DNA from 3 places in the Lysobacter sp. genome. Region 3 is predicted to be linked to each of the others. Evidence: riboswitches for the same ligand, from Rfam matches in the RefSeq annotation. Region 3 holds a riboswitch; each other region holds the start of a gene.

Region 1 (6,960 bases), on a different contig from region 3:
GCAGGCCGCGCTGCACCGCTACGTGGCCACGCTGTTCGAACGCCATGGCGTACGTGGCCTGGAACATCGGGGAGCGCCTGCGTGACGCTGCTCCTAAGCCAGTCGCAGGAGCCCGGTTGCCAGGCGCGACCGCAGAGCGCGTCCGGCGATCGGCGGCAAGTTTCACAATCAGTACCGGAAGGCCGATCATGCAGGAACTCGATCATGTGACACCCGGCCAACAGCAACGGGCCTTGTGGCTCAGTGCCTTTGCCTTCACCGTCTGCTTCGCCGTGTGGATGATCTTCTCGATCATCGGCATCCAGATAAAGCAGCAACTCGGACTCGACGACACGCGCTTCGGCCTGCTGATCGCGATGCCGGTGCTGAGCGGCTCGCTCATCCGCGTCAACCTGGGCGTGCTCACGGACCAGATCGGTGGCCGCCGCGTCCTGACCATCGTGATGCTGTGCAGCGCCGCCGCCACCTGGCTGCTGATCTACGCGCACACCTATTGGCAATTCCTGTTCGCCGCGTTGCTGGTGGGAATCGCAGGTGGATCGTTCTCGGTGGGAATCGCGTACGTCTCCAAATGGTTCCCGGCCGACAGGCAGGGCATGGCGCTGGGCATCTTTGGCGCGGGGAACGTGGGCTCCGCGGTCACCAAGCTGCTCGCTCCTATGGTGATGGTCGCGTACGGCTGGACCATGGTGGCCAAGGTATGGGCGGTCGCGATTGCCGTGGCCGCCGTGATCTTCTTCGTCTGCACGAGGGAGGACCCATCCCAGGCGCATCGCGCCAGGCAGAAGGTGAAGCCGATGTCGTTCGCCGAGCAGATGAAGCCGCTGGCGAAGCAGCAGGTGTGGCGCTTCTCGCTTTACTACTTCTTCGTATTCGGCGGCTTCGTCGCGCTGGCGCTGTGGTTGCCGCGATACCTGATAGGCGCCTATGGCCTGGACGTGCGCACCGCCGGGCTGATTGCGGCGTGCTATTCGATCCCGGGCAGCCTGTTCCGCATCGTTGGCGGCTGGCTCTCGGACCGGTTCGGCGCGCGGCTGGTGATGTACTGGACGTTCATCGTGTCGCTGCTGTGCGCGTTCCTGCTGGCGTATCCCGATACCCAGTACGTAATCAAGGGCATCAAGGGCGACGTCGCATTCCACCTGGCAATCGGGATTGGGCCCTTCACCGTGCTGGTGTTCGTGCTCGGGTTCTTCATGTCGCTGGGCAAGGCGGCGGTCTACAAGCACGTGCCCGTGTATTACCCGGAGCACGTGGGCTCGGTCGGCGGTGTCGTGGGGATGATCGGCGGCCTGGGCGGCTTCGTGCTGCCGATCGCCTTCGGCTTCCTCAATGACGTACTGGGGATCTGGACCGGCTGCTTCATGTTGCTGTTCGTGCTGGTGGCCGTCTCGCTCGCATGGATGCATGTGTCGATCCGCCGGATGGAGCGCGAGCGCTTTCCGCAGATCCGCGACCAGACCGACTTGCCGGAGATCGTCGGCGCCGCCGAGCACCGCAGAGCGGGCTGACACCTCACCACAGGTTCCCGGGACGCGGGCCACTGTGCCCGCGATGCCTGCATTCAACTCTTCTACCCACCTGGAAGTACACATGAAAGCGAATCACCTCCCCCCCGGCGCCAGCGCCCTGCTGGCGCTGCTCGCGCTGCCCTGGTCCGCGCCAGCGGCGGACCGGCCGTCGGACCTCTTCGAGAGCGGCAAGCCGATCCTCGACCTGCGATACCGGTTCGAACAGGTCGATCAGGACAACGCCTTGCGTGACGCAAGGGCGAATACGCTGCGAGCCCGCGTGGGCTATCAGACCGGGGCATGGAATGGCTTTTCCGGGCTGGTCGAGTTCGATGCGGTGAGCCACCTCGATGGCGATCACTTCAACGACACGCGCAATGGGCAGACCGGCTACTCGGCCGTGCCCGACCCGAAAGGCAGTGAGGTCAATCAGGTCCTGATCCGCTATGACGCCGAACAGGGAAGCGTGGTCGCCGGGCGGCAGCGCATCAACCTGGACAACCAGCGCTTCGTGGGTGGTGTCGCGTGGCGGCAGAACGAGCAGACCTTCGATGCGGCGCTGGTGCAGTTCAGGCCCATCAATGCACTGACCTTCACCTATGCCTACGTCGACCAGGTGAACACCGTCTTCGGGCCCGACAACGGCCCTTACGCCGCGGCCACCAACCCCGCGAACATCGAAGGGCACAGCCATCTGCTGAACCTGCAGTACCGGCTAATGCCCGAACTCGTCGCGACGGCCTACCAGTACCGGCTCGGGCTGGACAACATCGCGGTCGCGGTGGGTGCTCCGCTCGGCACCTTGTCGAGCACGACCACGGGCCTGCGGCTCAATGGCGACATCGATGCCTTCAGCTATGCGCTGGAGTACGCGCAGCAGAAGGACTACGACCACAACCCGTGGCGGCTGGACAGCGAGTACCTGTTCGCGGAGGCGGGTTACAAGGTGAAGGGCGTGCAGCTCAAGGGTGGCTTCGAGTCACTGGGCGCGGGCGAGGGTAGCGGCAATCGTGCGTTCCAGACACCGCTGGCCACCAAGCACGTCTTCAACGGCTGGGCCGACGTGTTCCTGACCACGCCCGCGGACGGACTGGAAGACGTCTATGTCGGGGCGAGTGCGCCGCTGGCCGGCGGAACCGTGCAGCTGTGGTATCACGACTTCCGCAGCGAGCGCGGCAGCGTCGACTTCGGCAACGAGTTCGACGTCTCCTACTCGCGCGCGTTGTTCAGCCTGAAGGGCCTGACCGGATTGCTGAAGTACGCCCGGTACGCATCGGATGACCGCTCACGCACCGTCGATACCGACAAGCTCTGGGGCGCAGGTGCAGTACACGTACTAGTGCTTCGGGATCGAATGATCGCCGATAGCGGTACGTGAAAGCAGAAGCCCCTCCGTCTGCAGGGGCTTCTTCGTCGAGAGCCTACCTGCGCTTACTGTGCCGGCGCGTAGCGCAGCGTCAGGTACCACTCGCGACCGGGCTGGTTGTAGTAGCCCACCGTTTCGTACTCGCGGTCGAAGGCATTGGCCAGACGGGCCTGCAGGGTCAGCGATTGCGTGAAGGCGTACTCCGCACGCAGGTCGAGGGTGCCGTACCCGCCGAGGCGACGCGTGTTGGCGACGTCGTCGTAGCGCGGGCCTTCGCCGACCGCGGTGATGCCGAACCGGAACGCGCCGAACGAACGGTCGACGTCGAGGCGTGCGCTGTTGCGCGCGCGGCGCGCCAGCTCATTGCCGCGGTAGTCGCCGCTGCGGTTATCGGTGTCGAGATAGCTGATGGCGCCGGACAGGTCGAAGCCCGCGAAGCTCGCGTCCGCGCCCAGCTCCACGCCACGCATGCGGGCGCTTTCGACGTTGTTGGGCCGGTTCTGGCTGGCATCGAAGGCGATCAGGTCGTCGACCTCCGTACTGAACGCATCGGCACGCAAGGTCAGGGCGTCGCCCTGCCACGCCAGGCCAAGCTCCCAGGTGTCCGATTCCTCGGGAGCGAGGTTCGGGTTGCTGAAGAACGGGAAATACAACTCGTTGAACGTCGGTGCCTTGAACGCGGTGCCGTAGCCGGCGGTGACGCGCCAAGCGTCGGCGAAGTTGAGGCCCCATGCCGCGCTGCCGGTGGTATGGCCGCCGAACTGCTCGTTGTCGTCGCGACGGACGCTGGCTTCCAGCGACTGCGCGCCGAAACGCGCCTGGTACTGCACGAAGGCCGCCTTGTTGTCGCGCTCGGTCTCGTCGTACTGCGTGGTCGCCTCGACGCGGTCGCGCAGCCAGTCCAGGCCCACGCTGATCAACTGGTCGCCGGCGATGCCGAAGTCGCCCTGCAGCGTGGCGCTGTCGCGGTCGGTGCTGAAGAAATCGACGAACGTGTCGTCGAGGAAGTTGTCGGAGGAGTCGACGTTGCGGCCCGCGGTGAGGTGCAGGTCGACGTGCTCGCTCGGACGCCAGCGCAGCTTGCCGCCAATGACCTGCTGCACGGTCTCGGAACGGTTCGTGAAATCGCCGTCGAACTCGTTGTCGCCCTCGTTGCGCAGGGCGTGACCTTCGAGCGTCCATTGTTCGTTGAAGGCGACACCACCGCGCAGCGACAGCGCGTCCTTCTCGTAGCCGTCGCGGTCGGGCTGCGAACCCGGTGCGATGAAGCAGCCGGCGCCTTCGAACGTGATCGGATCGAAATAGCCGTTGCAGGAGTTGATGCCGTCGGTCCGGGTGTGCTGGAAGTCCGCGCCGAACCACGCGCGCTCGCTCGCACCGCCAAAGCCCATGCCATAGCCGAGACTGTCGTTGCTGCCGACGTCGAAGCGTACGCGCGGCACGAACGCGCCGCGATCGCGCCGGGTGAACACCTGGATGACGCCGCCGATCGCGTCGCTTCCGTACAGGCTGGCGCGCGGGCCGCGCACGATCTCCACGCGTTCGATCATCTCGATCGGCAGGTCCTGGAACGAAGCCAGTCCGGACGTGGACGAACCGATGCGGATGCCGTCCACCAGCACCAGCACGTGGTCGGATTCGGCGCCGCGCAGGAACAGCGTGGTCAGCTTGCCCTGGCCGCCCTGGCTGGTCATCGAGATGCCGGCGCGGCCACGCAGCAGGTCGGGGAGCGAACGCGCCTGGCTGCGGCGGATCTGTTCGGCGTCGATGACTTCCACCGGCGCCAACGCATCGTTGACGCTGATCGCGGTGCGGTTGGACGTGACGACGACCTGGTCGAGATCGGTCGCATCGCCCGCGGACTGGGCCAAGGCGACAACCGGCAGGAAAAGGGCGCTCGCGCAGGCGGCGGTGAAGGTGAGGCGGCGGATCGGCATCAATGGTCTCCATCGCGCGGCAAGCCGTCCCCGGATCGCCGCGGTGCATGCGGGAGGCTGCGAGGAAGAGTGGGCTGCGGGCCGATGCAAGGATCGCGAAGGCGACGCCGCCGCGACGCCCTCCGCATCGCAACCAGTGGCGGGTCGAATGACCCTGCTGGCAGGCCGGTCTCCGGACTCGCGAGTGGAGGCATGCTCCGGTCGCGGCGCCTTCCCATGCACATGCACAGTGGCCTGTACCGCGACCTGCTCGCTTACCGTTGCGGGGGCAGTGCCGGAATGGTCGCGCGATGCGGGACGTCACCGGCTTCCCGTTTCAACCCGACGGCCGGAGCCGGCGGATCACCTGAAAGCGCGCGCAGTCTACGCGATCGCCGGCGCGTGGGCTAAGCGTTCGTGAGTGGATGAAGTGCCGGAGCGCTCAGTCGCGCTCGCCTGGCTCGTCGAACAGCGTTGGCATGGCCATCGACGAGTCTTCGCTCATCTGGGTCGTGGTGACCGGCGCCGCAGCGGGCTTGTAGCGCGGTGGCGGCAACTGCGCGATGGCGGCGTCGGCAGCGATGATCAGTTCGCTGCGACGGGTGTCGGGGATCTCCTGCCAGTGGCAGTCCTGCAGGGCGCCCTCGATGGCGTAGAGCAGGTTGAGCGTGGGCTTGAAGCCGGCGCGCTTGACGCGCATGAAGGCCTCGACCGTGCCCACCGCGGCCAGGTCCTCGCGCGTGCGCAGGCCGACCTGGCGCAGCCAGGCCGCGGATTTCGGACCGATGTTGCGCAGCTTGTCGGTGCTGGTCATTCCAGTGACTCCACGAAGACGCGCGCGATCGCTTCGAGCCCGGCCTGGTCGTCGGCATCGAAGCGGTCGAACTGCGGGCTGTCCAGGTCGAACACGCCGACCAGGTCGCCATTGCCCGCCACCAGCGGTACGACCAGCTCGGAATTGGAGGCCGAATCGCAGGCGATGTGGCCGGGGAATTCGTGCACGTCGCGGATGCGCTGCGTCTGCCGGCTCGACGCTGCCGCACCGCACACGCCCTTGTCCAGCGGGATGCGCACGCAAGCGGGCAGGCCCTGGAAGGGGCCGACGACCAGCTCGGTGCCGTCGAAGAAATAGAAACCGGCCCAGTTGAGGCCCGGCAGCGCGTGGTAGACCAGGGCCGACAGGTTGGCCGCATTGGCGATGCGGTCGCGCTCGCCATGGACGAGCGCGCGCGCCTGCGCGAGCAGCTGTTCGTACTGTTCCGGCTTGGTGCCGCTTAGACTTTCGCTGGTGAACATGAGCGCCTCTTTCCCGCAGTCTAACAGTGCGCACGCGGCGCCCGGAGGCGGCCCGTGAGCCGTGGCTGGTTCGTGACCGGCACCGACACCGGCATCGGCAAGTCGGTCGCCAGCGCCACGCTTGTGCACGCATTACGCAATCGCGGGCTGCGTGCGGTCGGCATGAAGCCGCTGGCAAGCGGCTGCGAGGCGACGGCCGACGGCTGGCGCAACGAGGATGCACTGGCCCTGCAGGCGGCCAGCGATCCACGACCGCGCTACGAGGACGTCAATCCATACGCCTTGCCGCAGCCGCTGGCGCCGGAACTGGCCGCGCGCGATGCAGGCGTGGAGGTGCGGCTGGAGCCGATGCTGCAGGCCTTCGCGCGCCTGCGCGCGCAGACCGATGCCGTGGTGGTCGAGGGCGTGGGCGGCTGGGCGGCGCCGCTCGGCCCCAAGCTGGAACAGGCCGATCTGGTGCGCGCCCTGGGTCTGCCGGTGGTGATGGTGGTGGGCCTGCGGCTGGGCTGCATCAACCATGCGCGGCTGACCGCCCGCGCCATCGAGGCCGACGGGCTGCCTCTGGCGGGCTGGATCGCCAACGACATCGACCCGGCCATGGAACGGGCGGACGACAACTTCACGCTGTTGAAGTCCAGGCTGCCGGTACCGTGCTGGGGCCGGTTGCCATTCCGTGATACACCCGACCCCGTTGGGCTTGCAGGTTTGCTTGAACCGGCCTGATCGCTTGCCCCCGTGACCAATGGGGGATGGGCCGTTCATCCGTAATGTTAGACTGATCGGTATAGGAATTAGAACCAATCTGAGCTGCAACGCTCGTACATGACGGAATCGGAGTCTTCCCCCATGGTCAAGAACCTGCGCACGGTGG
Region 2 (6,960 bases), on a different contig from region 3:
CGCGCGGCGTGCGGTTTCGATCGGGTAGTAGTTGAGGTCGATCACGCGGTCGAGCTGGCGCACCGCAAGTCGCACCGTCTCGGCGAGCTTGTCGAAGTCGAAGCGTCCGGCTTCGCCATGCACCGGGCCCTCTTCGAAAAGTTCGACGTGATGCGACAGGTTGATCGATCCCAGGTTGCACACCGCGGTTTCCTCCTGCGAGGTCACCTCCAGGATCTCGGTGCACAGGTTCGACAGATGCACGACGTTGCCGTCGCGCAGCGTCTGGTTGCAGGCGCGGTTGGACTTGTCCTTGAAGTTCATCCAGCCGTTTCCGGTCTGCGCGAGCGTGCGCATCATCCGCGCGTACAGGTCGCGTGCCTTCACCTGCTTCACCGCCAGTCCGGCGGCTTCCGCCGCGCGATACGCGCGTTCGAATGCCTCGCCCCACAGGTCGGTCAGCTGCGGCACCCTGGCAGGATCGAACAGCGACCATTCCGCGTCGGCCTCGACGCGCCGCATGAATTCGTCCGGAATCCAGTTGGCCAGGTTGAGGTTATGCGTGCGGCGCGCCTCATCGCCGGTGTTGTCGCGCAGTTCGAGGAATTCCTCCACGTCCGCATGCCACGGCTCCAGGTACACACAGGCCGCGCCCTTGCGCTTGCCGCCCTGGTTCACCGCCGCCACCGACGCATCCAGCGTCTTCAGCCACGGCACGATGCCGTTGCTCAGACCGTTGGTGGAGCGGATCAGCGAGCCACGCGAACGCACGCGCGTGTATGAAAGCCCGATGCCGCCGCTGAACTTGCTCAGCTTCGCCACGTCCATGTAGCGCCTGTAGATGCCTTCCAGCGAATCCTCGGGCGAATCGAGCAGGAAGCAGCTGGAGAGCTGCTCGTGCGTGGTGCCGGAGTTGAACAGCGTCGGCGAGGACGGAATGTAGTCCAGCTGCGCCATGCGCCGGTACAGCGCCAACGCTTCGCCGACGTCTTCGCTCAGAGCGCAGGCGATGCGCAGGAAGAACTGCTGCGGTGTCTCGATCACGGTGCGCGCGGTGGGGTGGCGCAACAGGTAGCGGTCGTACAGCGTGCGCAGGCCGAAGTAGTCGAAGCGCTGGTTGAGCGTGTGGTCGATGGCGTCGTTGAGCTTGCGCGCGTTGGCCTGCACGAACGACAGCAGGCGGTCGTTGATCAGCCCCAGTTCGTGCCCGCGCTGCACGGACTGCGAGAAGGCGTGGATCTCCAGCGTCGCCACTTCCTTCTCGATCACACCCGCGAGCAGGCGCGCGGCGAGGCGGCCGTACTCGGGTTCCTCGGCGGTGAGCAGCGCTGCGGTGCGGATCGACAGTTCATCGAGTTCGCGCGTGCTCGCGCCGTCGTACAGGCCGGAGATGGTGCGCGTGGCCACGCGCATCGGATCGACGGCGAACAGACCTTCGCAGTTGCGCGTCACCGCGCGCACGATCTTGTTGAGGTCGACGGGCTCGCGTCGGCCGCTGCGCTTGGTCACCGTCATGGTGAGGTTGGCGGCGGGCGGGGTCAGTGCGAAGCCCGGCGGCACCTCCGCAGGAGCCAGTTTGCTGGCGACAGAGGCATCGTCATGGTCCGGGTCGCCAGCAAGCTGGCTCCTACGGTCCAAGGTCGGGGTGGTGGTGGTCATGTCTGGCTCCTGTGCATGGCGCACGGTCGCCGCCCTTCCCTCGAAGGGCGACGCGGGCGCGGAAGCCCGGAGCATGAGAACGGGGTGTCGCGCAGCCCGAGACGGACGGCGCGGCAGCGGCGAAGTCGTCAACGACACGCCGATACCGATGCGACACCGACCGTCTTCCCTCCGAAGACTCCCTGGCCGGTCACCGCGCGGTGTGCAACGCGCGGTTGTCGGCAGGTCTTCGGGCTCGGGACGAGACGCCGGTGCGTTCCGGCGTCGCCTACCGGTGGCCGCTTCCCAGGCTGTGCACCCAGTGCCATGACCACCTTCGTTTCCCATACCGCTGCGGGGCAGCGCCGGCCTTGGACGTCCTCGCAACACGAGGTGTCCGCACCGGCTTCCCTTTTAATCCGCCCGGTGGGGCGGCACCGACGGGCACAACATAGTGGGGGTATGGGCATCCGTCAACGCAAAATGTTGTGGATAACTGCGCCGACGCCGACTGGACTGCGTTTGCGGCCATGGTGAATGGCGGGGACAATGTGCGGCGATACGGCAGTCGCTGCCGTCCCGCTGCAAAACCCATCCCCTCCCGACCCTCCCTTCGCAGGAGGGCTTTTCCTTCCGTCATGGAAGGCTCAAAGGTGAAGCCCATGTCCATCGTCCGCATGACCGACCTCGACCTCGCCGGCAAGCGCGTGCTGATCCGCGAAGACCTCAACGTTCCCATCGAGGACGGACGCATCACCTCCGAGCAGCGCATCACCGCGGCCCTGCCAACGATGAAGCTGGCGCTGGAGAAGGACGCGGCGGTGATGGTGACTTCGCACCTGGGCCGGCCGAAGGAAGGCACCTGGACGCAGGAGGACTCGCTGGCTCCGGTGGCCAGGCGCCTGTCCGAACTGCTCGGCATCGAAGTGCCGCTGGTGAAGGACTGGGTGGATGGCGTCGATGTAAAGCCGGGCCAGCTGGTGCTGCTGGAGAACTGCCGCATGAACGTCGGCGAGGGCAAGGACGACGAGGCGCTGTCGAAGAAGTACGCGGCGTTGTGCGACGTGTACGTCATGGACGCATTCGGTACCGCGCATCGCGCGCAGGCCTCCACGCACGGTGCGATCAAGCATGCCAAGGTCGCGTGCGGCGGACCGCTGCTGATGGCCGAGCTGGACGCGCTGGCCAAGGCCCTCGACAACCCGGCGCGCCCGCTGCTGGCCATCGTCGCCGGCAGCAAGGTCTCGACCAAGCTCGAGCTGCTCTCCTCGCTGGTCGGCAAGGTCGACCAGCTGATCGTCGGCGGCGGCATCGCCAACACCTTCATCGCCGCGCTGGGTCATGGCGTGGGCAAGTCGCTGGTCGAAACCGACCTCATCGACACCGCGAAGAAGATCATGGCCGACGCGCAGGCACGCGGCGCCAGCATCCCGTTGCCGGTGGACGTGGTGGTCGCGCCGAAGTTCGCGGCGGACGCACCCGCGACGATCAAGGGCGTCGACCAGGTCGGCGAGGACGACATGATCCTGGACATCGGCCCGGAGACCGCGTCGAAGTACGCGCTGATGATCGAAGACGCGGGCACGGTGGTGTGGAACGGCCCGGTCGGCGTGTTCGAATTCGACGCCTTCGGCCGCGGCACCGAAACCGTTGCCCACGCGATCGCCGAATCGAAGGCGTTCTCCATCGCCGGCGGCGGCGACACACTGGCGGCCGTGGACAAGTACGGCATCGGGAACGACGTCTCGTACATCTCCACCGGCGGCGGCGCGTTCCTGGAGTTCCTGGAAGGCAAGGAACTGCCGGCAGTGGCCGCGTTGAAGGCGCGCGCCTGATCAGCCCCTCGTCGGAAGGGACGTGTCGCGCGACTGCACCGAACCCGCCGCGATGCGGCTCGCAACCCCTCCCCAACCCTCCCCTGCAAGCAGGGGAGGGAGTTCCGATCGCAACACGGGATCACACATGACCACGCTTTTCTTCGACATGGACGGGACGCTGATCGATTCGGCGGTCGGCATCACGCGCTGCGTCGAGTACGCGCTGGTGAAGATGGGGCTGCCGGTACCGGCCGAATCCGAGCTGCGCCGCTGGATCGGCCCGGCGCTGCGGACGAGCTTCGGCCCGCTGCTCAACGACCCGGTGCGCGTCGAGGAGGCCGTGCTGCATTACCGCGATCGTTTCGAGGCGCAAGGCTGGTCTGAGCATGAAATCTACGCGGGCATCAGCGAGACCATCGAATCGCTGCATGCCGCTGGTCATCGCCTGGCGGTGGTCACGGCGAAGAACGAGCCGCATGCGCGCAAGATCGTCGAGCACCTGCCGTTCGGCCATCGTTTCGTCGACGTGGTCGGCGCCACGCCGGACGGCCGCATCAGCCACAAGGACCAGCTGATCGCAGAGGCGCTGCAGCGCTTCGGTATCGCTGCCGACGAATGCTGGATGATCGGCGACCGCCGCATGGACATCGAAGGCGCACGCCACCACGGCATGCGCAACGTCGGCGTGCTGTGGGGCTTCGGCGGCGAGGCGGAACTGCGCGAGGCCGGTGCCCTGCATCTGGCTACCACGCCCGAAGAACTGCCGCGCCTGCTCGCGGCCTGACCCGCGCGGCGCGATCCGTGGCGAGGCGCCCACGCGCGCCTCGCGACACCGGGTGGTCTGCTTTTACCGTGTGAATTTCAGACCACTTGCGTGAATGCGCCGCGGTATGGCGAAGGTGCGCCGCGGTTCAATTCGAAAGTACGAACAGCTGTGCTAGCGTCGCAGGATTCACGGACCTGCCTTCGCAATGACGACCAAACGCCGCACCAAGATCCTTGCCACGCTGGGCCCCGCGACCGATCCGCCGGGCGTTCTGGATTCACTCCTCGTCGCGGGCGTCGACGTCGTCCGCCTCAATTTCTCGCACGGCGATCCGTCCTCGCAGATCGCGCGCGCCAATGCCGTGCGCGAAGCCGCGCAGCGCGTGGGCGTGGAAGTCGGCATCCTGGCCGACCTGCCGGGGCCGAAGATCCGCATCGAACGTTTCGCCGAAGGCCGCGTGCTGCTCAAGATGGGCGACCGCTTCGACCTCGTCGCCAGCGCGGACGCACCGCCCGGCAACCTGCGCGAGGTCGGCGTGAGCTACCTCGGGCTGCCCAACGACGTGCGTCCCGGCGACGTGCTGCTGCTCGACGACGGCCTGCTGCAGTTGCGCGTGGGCGCGGTGGAGGGCGAGCGCATCGTCACCACCGTGCTCAACGACGGCGTGCTGTCCGACCGCAAGGGACTCAACAAGCAGGGCGGCGGTCTGTCGCTGGGCGCACTGACCGAGCGCGACAAGGAACTGATCAAGGTTGCGGCCGAACTCGGCGCGGACTTCATCGCCGTGTCGTTCTGCCGCAATGCCGACGACATGAACGAGGCGCGCCGCATCGCCCGGGAAAACGGCAGCGATGCCGCGCTGGTCGCCAAGGTCGAGCGCGCCGAGGCCATCGAGAACCTGTCGGAAATCGTCGACGCCAGCGACGTGGTGATGGTTGCGCGTGGCGATCTGGGGGTGGAGATCGGCGACGCCGAGCTGCCCGGTCTGCAGAAGAAGATCATCCGCGAGGCGCTGGAGCGCAACAAGGTCGTCATCACCGCGACGCAGATGCTTCAGTCGATGGTCGACAGTCCGATCCCGACGCGCGCGGAAGTGCTGGACGTCGCCAACGCCGTCATCGACGGCACCGACGCGGTGATGCTGTCGCAGGAATCCGCGGCCGGTCGCTATCCGGTCAAGGCGGTCGAGGCGATGGCGCGCATCTGCCTGGGCGCCGAACGCCAGTTCGATCACGACACCGACTTCGAAGCCGCGCCGCGCAACCTGGAACGTGCCGACCAGGCCATCGCCATGGCGGCGATGTTCCTGTCCGAACACATCGGCGTGCGCGCCATCGTCGCGATGACCGAATCGGGCGGCACCGCACGCTTCCTGTCACGCTTCCGCGCGCAGGTGCCGATCTACGCGATGTCGCGCCACGACGGTGCGCGCCGCCGCATGCGCCTGATGCGCGACGTGGTCGCCTACGCGTTCGACAGCCGCGGCCTGACCTCGCGCGATGCCGCGCGCAAGGCGGTCAAGGAACTGTTCGAACAGGACCTGCTCAGCGTCGGCGACCGCGTGATGTTCACCAGCGGCGACCACATGGAGCGCCATGGCGCCACCAACACCCTGCGCCTGCTGCAGGTGGGCGAGGGCGGCGTCGCGGAGGGGCTGGGCGAACTCTGACCCGTGCTTGCGTCACGGCGCGACCGGTCGCGTCGTGACGCCACCTCCAGGCACGGTTAGTCGTCCACGCCATGAAAACGCATACATCCCAAGTGGTATTGAATTCCGGGGTGTGTGGTCTGCAAGTATTTGATTTCGTGTGGTCTTGAGCAGCCCTTAACGGTGTGCTCGGGCTATAATCACGGGCTTCCCACCGCTCCCGCAGGACGTCCAATGAGCATCGAACAGCTTGCCGAAACCGCCCAGGCCATGGTGGCCCCGGGCAAGGGCATCATCGCCATCGATGAGTCCACCTCGACCATTGCCAAGCGCTTCGCCGGCGTCGGCATCGAGAACACCGAGGAAAACCGCCGCGCCTACCGCGAGCTGCTGCTCACCACGCCCAAGCTGAGCGATTACATCTCCGGCGCCATCCTGTTCGACGAGACGATCCGCCAGTCCACCAAGGCCGGCCAGCCGTTCGCGCAGTACATGAGCGAGCACGGCATGATCCCGGGCATCAAGGTGGACAAGGGCACGCACAACCTGGCCGGTTTCCCGGGCGAGGTGGTGACCGAGGGTCTGGACGGCCTGCGCGCTCGCCTGGAGGAGTACTACCGCCTGGGCGCCCGCTTCGCCAAGTGGCGCGCGGTCATCAACATCGGTGAGGACATTCCGTCGGGTACCTGCATCGATGCCAACACCCATGCGCTGGCCCGCTACGCCGCGCTGTGCCAGGAGCAGGGCTTGGTGCCGATGGTGGAGCCGGAAGTGATCATGGACGGCAGCCATGACATCGAGACCTGCTACGAGGTCACCGAAGTCACCCTGCGCTCGCTGTTCGCTTCGCTGTACGAGCACAGCGTGATGCTGGAAGGCACCATCCTGAAAGCCTCGATGGTGCTGCCGGGCACGACCTGCGCCGAACAGGCCTCGGTCAACGACGTCGCCATTTCCACACTGCAGTGCCTCAAGTCCACCGTGCCGGCCACGCTTCCGGGCATCGTGTTCCTGTCGGGCGGACAGTCGGACGAGGACGCCACCGCGCACCTCAATGCGATGAACCAGATGGGCCCGAATCCGTGGCCGCTGTCGTTCTCCTACGGCCGCGC
Region 3 (6,960 bases):
CGACAGCAGTGCCGTCGCCAGCACGGGCGGCAGCACCGCCAGGCACCACGCCACCAGACCGGACATGCGCCGTTCACGATGCAGGCGTGCCTCGATGGCCCGCGCCAGCCGGCCGAACGCCACCAGCGGATGCGCGCGTCGCGGCTCGCCCAGCACGGCGTCCAGGCCCATTCCGGCCAGCATCGCCAAGGCGCTCACGGACGGAACAACCGCGTTGCGGCCGTCGGATTGGACGGGAAGTAGAAGTGCACGAAGCTGGCGGTCATGCGTGCCTGCCGGTACACCGCCTCCACGCTGGGCCCACCGTTCGGGTTGCGTGCACTCGCGAGCGCGGTGCTCTCGATGTGCGCCTTCGCGTAGTGGAAGGTGTGTCCGCGCATGGCGCCTTCGGGCAGGTCGACCGCCTGCAGGCCGAGGGCGGCAAGCCGCGTCTGCATCGTGGCCTCGCCGTGCAGCAGGCCGGCCATCGGTGCACGCACGCCCTCGCGGTCGGTCAGCGCATCGAGTGCGAACAGCATGCCGCCGCATTCGGCCAGCAGCGGCTTGCCGGCGTCGCGGTGCGCACGCAGGGCTGCATGCAGGTCACCGCGCGTCGCGAGCGTCTGCAGATGCAACTCCGGATAGCCACCCGGCAGCCACGCCGCGTCGCATTCCGGCAATGCATCGCCGGCCAGAGGCGAGAAGAACTTCAGTTGCGCACCGGCCTCGCGCAGCAGGTCGAGGTTGGCCGCGTACAGGAAGCAGAACGCCGCATCGCGTGCCACGGCGATGCGCATGCCGTGCAGATCGCGCGGCACTTCGGGTGGAGATGCCGGCGCGAATGCCATGGGCGGCGGCAATTCGGTCGATGCGTGGGTGGACCACGCATCGGCCAGTGCATCCAGCCGCGCGTCGATATCGGACAGTTCACTGGCGGATACGAGGCCCAGGTGGCGCTCGGGCAGCGCGAGCGCCGCATCACGTGGCAGTGCGCCCAGCCAGTGCAGGCCGGTCGGCAGGCTGTCGCGCAGCAGCGTGGCGTGATGCGCGCTGCCGATGCGGTTGGCGGCCACGCCGTGCACCTTCAGATCTTCGCGATAGCGGGCCAGGCCCGTGGCCACGGCACCGAAGGTCTGCGCCATGGCCGAGCCATCGATCACGGCTAGCACCGGCAAACCAAGCGCCCGCGCCAGATCCGCGCTCGACGGCGAGCCGTCGAAGAGTCCCATCACGCCTTCGACCAGGATCAGGTCGGCCTCGCCGGCGGCCGCGTGCAGGCGTGCACGCACGTCGGCTTCGCCCGTCATCCACAGGTCGAGCTGGTACACCGGTGCGCCACTGGCGCGCTCCAGCACCATCGGATCGAGGAAGTCCGGGCCCGTCTTGAACACACGCACGCGGCGTCCCTGGCGGGTGTGCCAGCGCGCGAGCGCGGCGGTCACGCTGGTCTTGCCCTGTCCGGAGGCGGGCGCCGATACCAGCAGGGCGGGACAGTGATGCGTGCGCATGCTCGTCGTCCGATGCGGTTACAGCTCGATGCCGTGCTGCGCCTTGATGCCGGCCTTGAACGCGTGCTTCACCACGCGCATCTCGGTGACGGTGTCGGCCGCTTCGACCAGCGCATCCGGCGCACCACGTCCGGTGATCACCACGTGCTGGCGCGGTGGACGTGACGCCAGCGCCACCAGCAGTGCCTCCAGCGAAACGTACTCCTTCGCCAGCGCGATGTTGAGTTCGTCCAGCAGCACGAAGTCGTAGGCCGCGTCGCCCAGCATGCGCGCGGCGACATCCCACGCCGCCGCGGCCTTGCCGGTGTCTCGGTCGCGGTCCTGGGTCTCCCAGGTGTAGCCCTCGCCCATCACGTGGTAGTCGACCAGATCGTCGAAGCGGCGAAAGAACGCCTCCTCACCGGTGGAGAAACTGCCCTTGATGAACTGCACCACGCCGCAGCGGAATCCATGGCCCAGCGAGCGCGCGAGCATGCCGAAACCCGACGAGCTCTTGCCCTTGCCGTTGCCGGTGTTCACCACGACCACGCCGCGGTCGATGGTCGCACGTGCGATGCGGCGCTCGACCAGCTCCTTCTTGCGCTGCGCGCGCTCGCGGTAATGCTCGTCCTCGCTGAGTCCGCGACGCTCGCTGCCGCGGCTCATGCCGGCACGCTCCGCCGCGCGTTCACGCGCGCCGCCATGCCCAGCCAGGCGGAGCGCAGCACGAACGCCACGCCGACGTAACCGGCCAGCGTGCCCAGCGCGCGCGGGTAGTAGTGCGGAATCCGCGCGATGAAGCCCGACAGCGTCGGCTCGGCATACCGGCCCGAGAAGAACCAGAAGCCACCCTTCGACAGCAGGTAGGCGACCGATGCCGTCACCAGCAGCACCAGCGCGAGGCGCGGCACGGTCGACCATGCATCGCGGTGCAGTCCGCGATACATGTGGCCGCCCAGCCACAGCGTGGCGTACGCCAGCGCCAGCGCCCAGTACGCGGGCGACAGGCACCAGTCGGTGATCGTGCCGCTGGCCAGGCTGGCGAAGTCCAGCAGCGACGACAGCACGAAGAACAGCGGCAAGGCCCACATCGGGCGCAGCAGCGCACCGGCCAGGAAGAACACCGCCCACGAAGCGCTGGGCAGCGCATCGACGCTGGCGAAATGCTGGCCGCGCGTGCAGATCATCAGCGCGGCAAGCGCGGTGCCGACGAGCACCTGCATGCGCGCGGAAGCCAGCGGCAGCGCCGGCGTTGAAGCGTCGATTCGGGTCAGGCTCATGTGCGTGCTCCTTCAGCGGACGGCAGCGGACAGGCGACCGCGCAGCGACCACGCGGCGAGCGCGTGCATCGCCAGTGCGGCGGCGACATAGGTCATGGTGGTGCGCACGAACAGCGGTCCCCATTGCCAGGCGCGCGCGACGTACTCGGCGAAATGCGGGTTCTCATAACGTCCGCCCAGCCAGTAGAACGCGCCGTTGGAAATGGCGAACGACAGCGTCGCGCAGGCCATCGCCACCGCGAACGCACCCAGCATCGGCTGCCATGCGGCCCGCATGCGCGTCGAGTACCAGCGTCCGCCGTACCACAGCACCGCATATGCCGGCAGCAGGAACGAGTACGCCGACGTCACACAGAAATCGCTGACACCGGCAATCTCAATCGACACCCAGTCGACGACCACCGCCAGCACCAGGAAACCGGCGAACTGCCAGTGCCTGCGCAGGTACAGGCCACCGAGGAAGAACAGCGCCATCGACGCATCGGGCAGGTGCAGCACCGTGCCGAAGTGGTGGGAGCGGGTGGCGACCATCAGCGCGGCGAACGCGGCGAACAGACCCAGGCTGGCGTTTCGGGACAGGGTTTTCATCGGCGACCTCGTGGTGGGAAGCGTCCGCTCAGCGGACGACGGGTTGGTAACGCAAGGTCACCAGCCAGGTGCGGCCCGGCTGGTTGTAAAGCGCGGCGGTCTCGTAGCGCTTGTCGAACACGTTGTCGACCGAGGCCTGCACGCTCCATGCGTCGCTGAAGGCGAAGCCGGCACGCAGGTCGGCCAGCCCGTAACCGGCCAGACGCGTGGTGTTGGTCAGGTTGTCGTAGCGCTCGCCCGCACCGGTGACGCTGGCGCCGACGCTGAAACGCCCGAAGCGACGGTCGGCATCGACGCGTCCGCTGCGCCTGGCACGGCGCGGCAGCACGTTGTCGTGGTTGGCGTTGTCGCCGTCGTTGCGCGGATCCAGCCACGTCAGGCTGGTGCGCAGGTCCCAGCCGGCCAGTTCCGTGCCGACGACCGCCTCCACGCCTTGGATGCGCGCACGGTCGATGTTGTTGGGCGCGCCGAAATCGCCCAGGCTCGAATCGAAGGCGATCATGTCGTCGATCTCCGTGTCGAACGCGTTGACCGACCACGTGCCCCAGCCGTGCTCGCCACGCAGTCCCAGCTCGACGCTGCGCGAGGTCTCCGGACCGAGCGCGGGATTGCCGTAGCCCGGGAAGTACAGTTCGTTGAAGGTCGGCGCCTTGAACGCGGTGCCGTAGCTGGCACTCAGCCGCAGGGCATCCGTGAAGTTCCAGCCCCACAGCACGCTGCCGGTGGTCTGGCCGCCGAACTGGCTGTCGTCGTCGCGGCGCACGCTGGCCTGCAGCGACTGCGCACCGAAATCCTGCTGCCATTGGCCGAAGGCACCGCGGTTGATGCGGCGGTCGCGTTCGTAATCGGTGTTGCTGTCGACCTCGTCGTGCAGCCAGTCGAAGCCGAGCGTCAGCAGCCCCGGCCCAATGCCCAGGTCGGCCTGCAGCGAGGCGACTTCGCGCCGGGTGTCGAACGTGGACGAATACACGCCGCGCAGGTAGTTGTCGCTGAGGTCGGCGCTGGTGCCGGCGCCGGCAGTGAATTTCACGCGGTTTGTCGGCGCATAGCGCACACGACCGCCGACCACCTGCTGCACGATGTCGGCCACGTCGTTCGCGCTGCCGTCGTACTCGTTGCGGCCCTCGGCGCGGAACGCGCGCAGGTCCGCGTCCCACTGCTCGCTGAAGCGATAGCCGCCCTGCAGCGTCAGCGACGTGTTGCGGTAGCCGTCCCGGTCGGGATCGAAGTTGCGCGTGCCGCGATAGGCGTTGATGCCGTCGGTGTCCTGGTGCGCGGCGTTGATGGCGTACCAGCCACCGCGTTGCGCATCGGACCCGCGACCGCCGATGCCCGCCGATACGCGCTGCGTGTTCTGGCTGCCCACGCCGATGCTGGCGTTGGGAGAAAACGCACCATGCGGCTTGCGCGTGAAGATCTGGATGACGCCGCCGATGGCTTCGGAGCCGTACAGGCTGGAGAACGGGCCGCGCACGATCTCGATGCGCTCGACCTGTTCAGCCGGGATGTCCTGCAGCGATGCGCCGCCGCTGGTGGCGGAACCGAGCTTGATGCCGTCCACTAGCACCAGCACGTGGTCGGATTCGGTGCCGCGCAGGAACACCGACGTCGCCTTGCCCGGCCCGCCGTTGTTGGCCAGCGAGATGCCCGCGCGCCCGCTCAGCAGGCCGGCGACGGAGGCCGGCTGCAGGCGCTCGATTTCGGCACGGTCGATGACGGTGATCGCGGCGAGCGTCTGGTCCTGCGTCTGCACGGTGCGCGCGGCGGTGACGACGACCTGGTCCAGGTCGGTAGCTGCCGCGTCGGCGAAGGCCGGCGTTGCGGCGGAGAGCGAAAGCAGCAGTACGGAAGACGACAGCGACGCCGCCAGCGCGCGGCGACGGAACAACCGGAATTGCGGATGCACGAACACACTCCTTGGCCGCGCCTGCCCGCGCGGGATCGTTGTTGGAGGACAGGCGGAAGGAGGGAGTGATGACGGCGCACGGCAGGACCATGGCCGCATGACATCGCCCACCGCATGTCACGTCGCACCAGGGCCGGTCTCCGGGCTCGCGAGCGAAGTCGGCCGTCTCGACCTTCTTCCGGTCCGCGCCTTCCCATGCGTGAGCACAGTGGCTGCGTGCGGACCTTGTCTCGCCTACCGTTGCGGGGGCAGCTCCGGAATTGCCGCGCGTGCATGCACGAAGGGCGCACCGGATTCCCGTTTCAACCGCCGGACGAGCCGGCGGTCACCATGGGCAGGCGAAGTCTAGCAGCAGTGCGCCGGCGCGCACGACGACGCGATATGGCGATCGGCCATGAGCGGTGCGCTGCGGGAATGACGTCGGCGCTTGTGTCGCCTGCGGGGTTCGTGTCACGCGCGCGTTGCGCGTACCCCCTCTTCCGCCCTTCGGGCACCTTCTCCCACGAGGGGAGAAGGAACACCGCGCTCTGGTTGAGACAGAGGCAGCGAAGACGCGAACGTGCGCTGTGCCCGCGTGAGCCGTTGACGAATCCCTCCTCTCCCCTTGCGGGAGAGGGACAGACCACCGCAGGCGGTCAGGGAGAGGGGTTGGGCGTTGGAATCGCCGGTGCACATGCCATCGTCGACGGATGTGCATCGAGATCTTCCGGCACCTTCCACGCGCGACGAGCGCGCAGGCGGAAGCCCATCTTCCCAATGAAAAAGCCCGCCATCAGGCGGGCCTTTCCATAATCCATGCAACTCAACGCGCATCAGGACTTGCGGAACACCAGTTGCCCGCCTTCCGCGTCCACGCGCACCGTGTCGCCGTTGACGAATTCGCCCGACAGGATCTTCGAGGCGAGCGGGTTTTCCAGTTGCTGCTGGATCGCACGCTTGAGCGGACGTGCGCCGTACACCGGGTCGAAGCCGACGTTGCCCAGCAGGGAAAGCGCATCGTCGGACAGGTCGAGCTTCAGGCCACGCTCGGCCATGCGCTTCTCCAGGCCTGCGATCTGGATGCGGGCGATCTGGCGGATCTGCGACTTGTCCAGCGGGTGGAACACCACGATGTCGTCGAGCCGGTTGATGAACTCCGGACGGAAGTGCGCCTGCACCACGCCCATCACCGCCGCCTTCATCTGCAGGTAGGCCTGCGGTGAATCGTCGCCCGACAGTTCCTGGATCTGGTGCGAGCCGAGGTTGGACGTCATCACGATGACCGTGTTGCGGAAGTCCACCGTGCGGCCCTGGCCATCGGTAAGGCGGCCGTCGTCCAGCACCTGCAGCAGGATGTTGAACACGTCCGGATGCGCCTTCTCCACCTCGTCCAGCAGGATCACGCTGTACGGACGACGGCGCACGGCTTCGGTCAGGTATCCGCCTTCCTCGTAGCCGACATAGCCCGGAGGCGCGCCGACCAGGCGGCTCACCGAGTGCTTCTCCATGAACTCGCTCATGTCGATGCGCACCATCGCATCGGACGAGTCGAACAGGAACTCGGCCAGCGCCTTGCACAGCTCGGTCTTGCCCACGCCCGTGGGACCCAGGAACAGGAACGAACCGGACGGACGATTCGGATCGGCCAGGCCCGCGCGCGAGCGACGCACCGCATCGGACACGACCTTGATGGCTTCTTCCTGCCCGACCACGCGCGTGTGCAGGTGTTCCTCCATGCGCA

The links. A riboswitch is a leader RNA that binds a small molecule or an ion and turns the genes downstream of it on or off. The one in region 3 is predicted to bind cobalamin.
Region 1: another riboswitch for cobalamin. It lies ahead of btuB (TonB-dependent vitamin B12 receptor); the one in region 3 lies ahead of btuB (TonB-dependent vitamin B12 receptor).
Region 2: another riboswitch for cobalamin. It lies ahead of VFE83_RS17115 (ribonucleoside-diphosphate reductase subunit alpha); the one in region 3 lies ahead of btuB (TonB-dependent vitamin B12 receptor).

What each region holds. Positions count from the first base shown of each region.
Region 1 is NZ_DASRTS010000007.1:60,064-67,023, forward strand. Features, by position in the region: gene VFE83_RS01200 (peptidylprolyl isomerase) at 1-85, shown strand, start outside; gene VFE83_RS01205 (nitrate/nitrite transporter) at 189-1,511, shown strand; gene VFE83_RS01210 (alginate export family protein) at 1,594-2,889, shown strand; gene btuB (TonB-dependent vitamin B12 receptor) at 2,943-4,814, opposite strand; cobalamin riboswitch at 4,961-5,179, opposite strand; gene VFE83_RS01220 (TfoX/Sxy family protein) at 5,236-5,607, opposite strand; gene VFE83_RS01225 (GAF domain-containing protein) at 5,604-6,089, opposite strand; gene bioD (dethiobiotin synthase) at 6,144-6,812, shown strand; gene VFE83_RS01235 (efflux RND transporter periplasmic adaptor subunit) at 6,936-6,960, shown strand, end outside.
Region 2 is NZ_DASRTS010000064.1:64,224-71,183, reverse strand. Features, by position in the region: partial or broken gene VFE83_RS17115 (ribonucleoside-diphosphate reductase subunit alpha) at 1-1,494, opposite strand, end outside; cobalamin riboswitch at 1,842-2,074, opposite strand; gene VFE83_RS17110 (phosphoglycerate kinase) at 2,280-3,452, shown strand; gene VFE83_RS17105 (HAD family hydrolase) at 3,580-4,218, shown strand; gene pyk (pyruvate kinase) at 4,406-5,869, shown strand; gene VFE83_RS17095 (class I fructose-bisphosphate aldolase) at 6,083-6,960, shown strand, end outside.
Region 3 is NZ_DASRTS010000012.1:53,259-60,218, forward strand. Features, by position in the region: gene cbiB (adenosylcobinamide-phosphate synthase CbiB) at 1-183, opposite strand, end outside; gene VFE83_RS02265 (cobyrinate a,c-diamide synthase) at 195-1,487, opposite strand; gene cobO (cob(I)yrinic acid a,c-diamide adenosyltransferase) at 1,506-2,132, opposite strand; gene VFE83_RS02275 (hypothetical protein) at 2,129-2,689, opposite strand; gene VFE83_RS02280 (hypothetical protein) at 2,759-3,334, opposite strand; gene btuB (TonB-dependent vitamin B12 receptor) at 3,363-5,222, opposite strand; cobalamin riboswitch at 5,355-5,588, opposite strand; partial or broken gene clpB (ATP-dependent chaperone ClpB) at 6,053-6,960, opposite strand, start outside.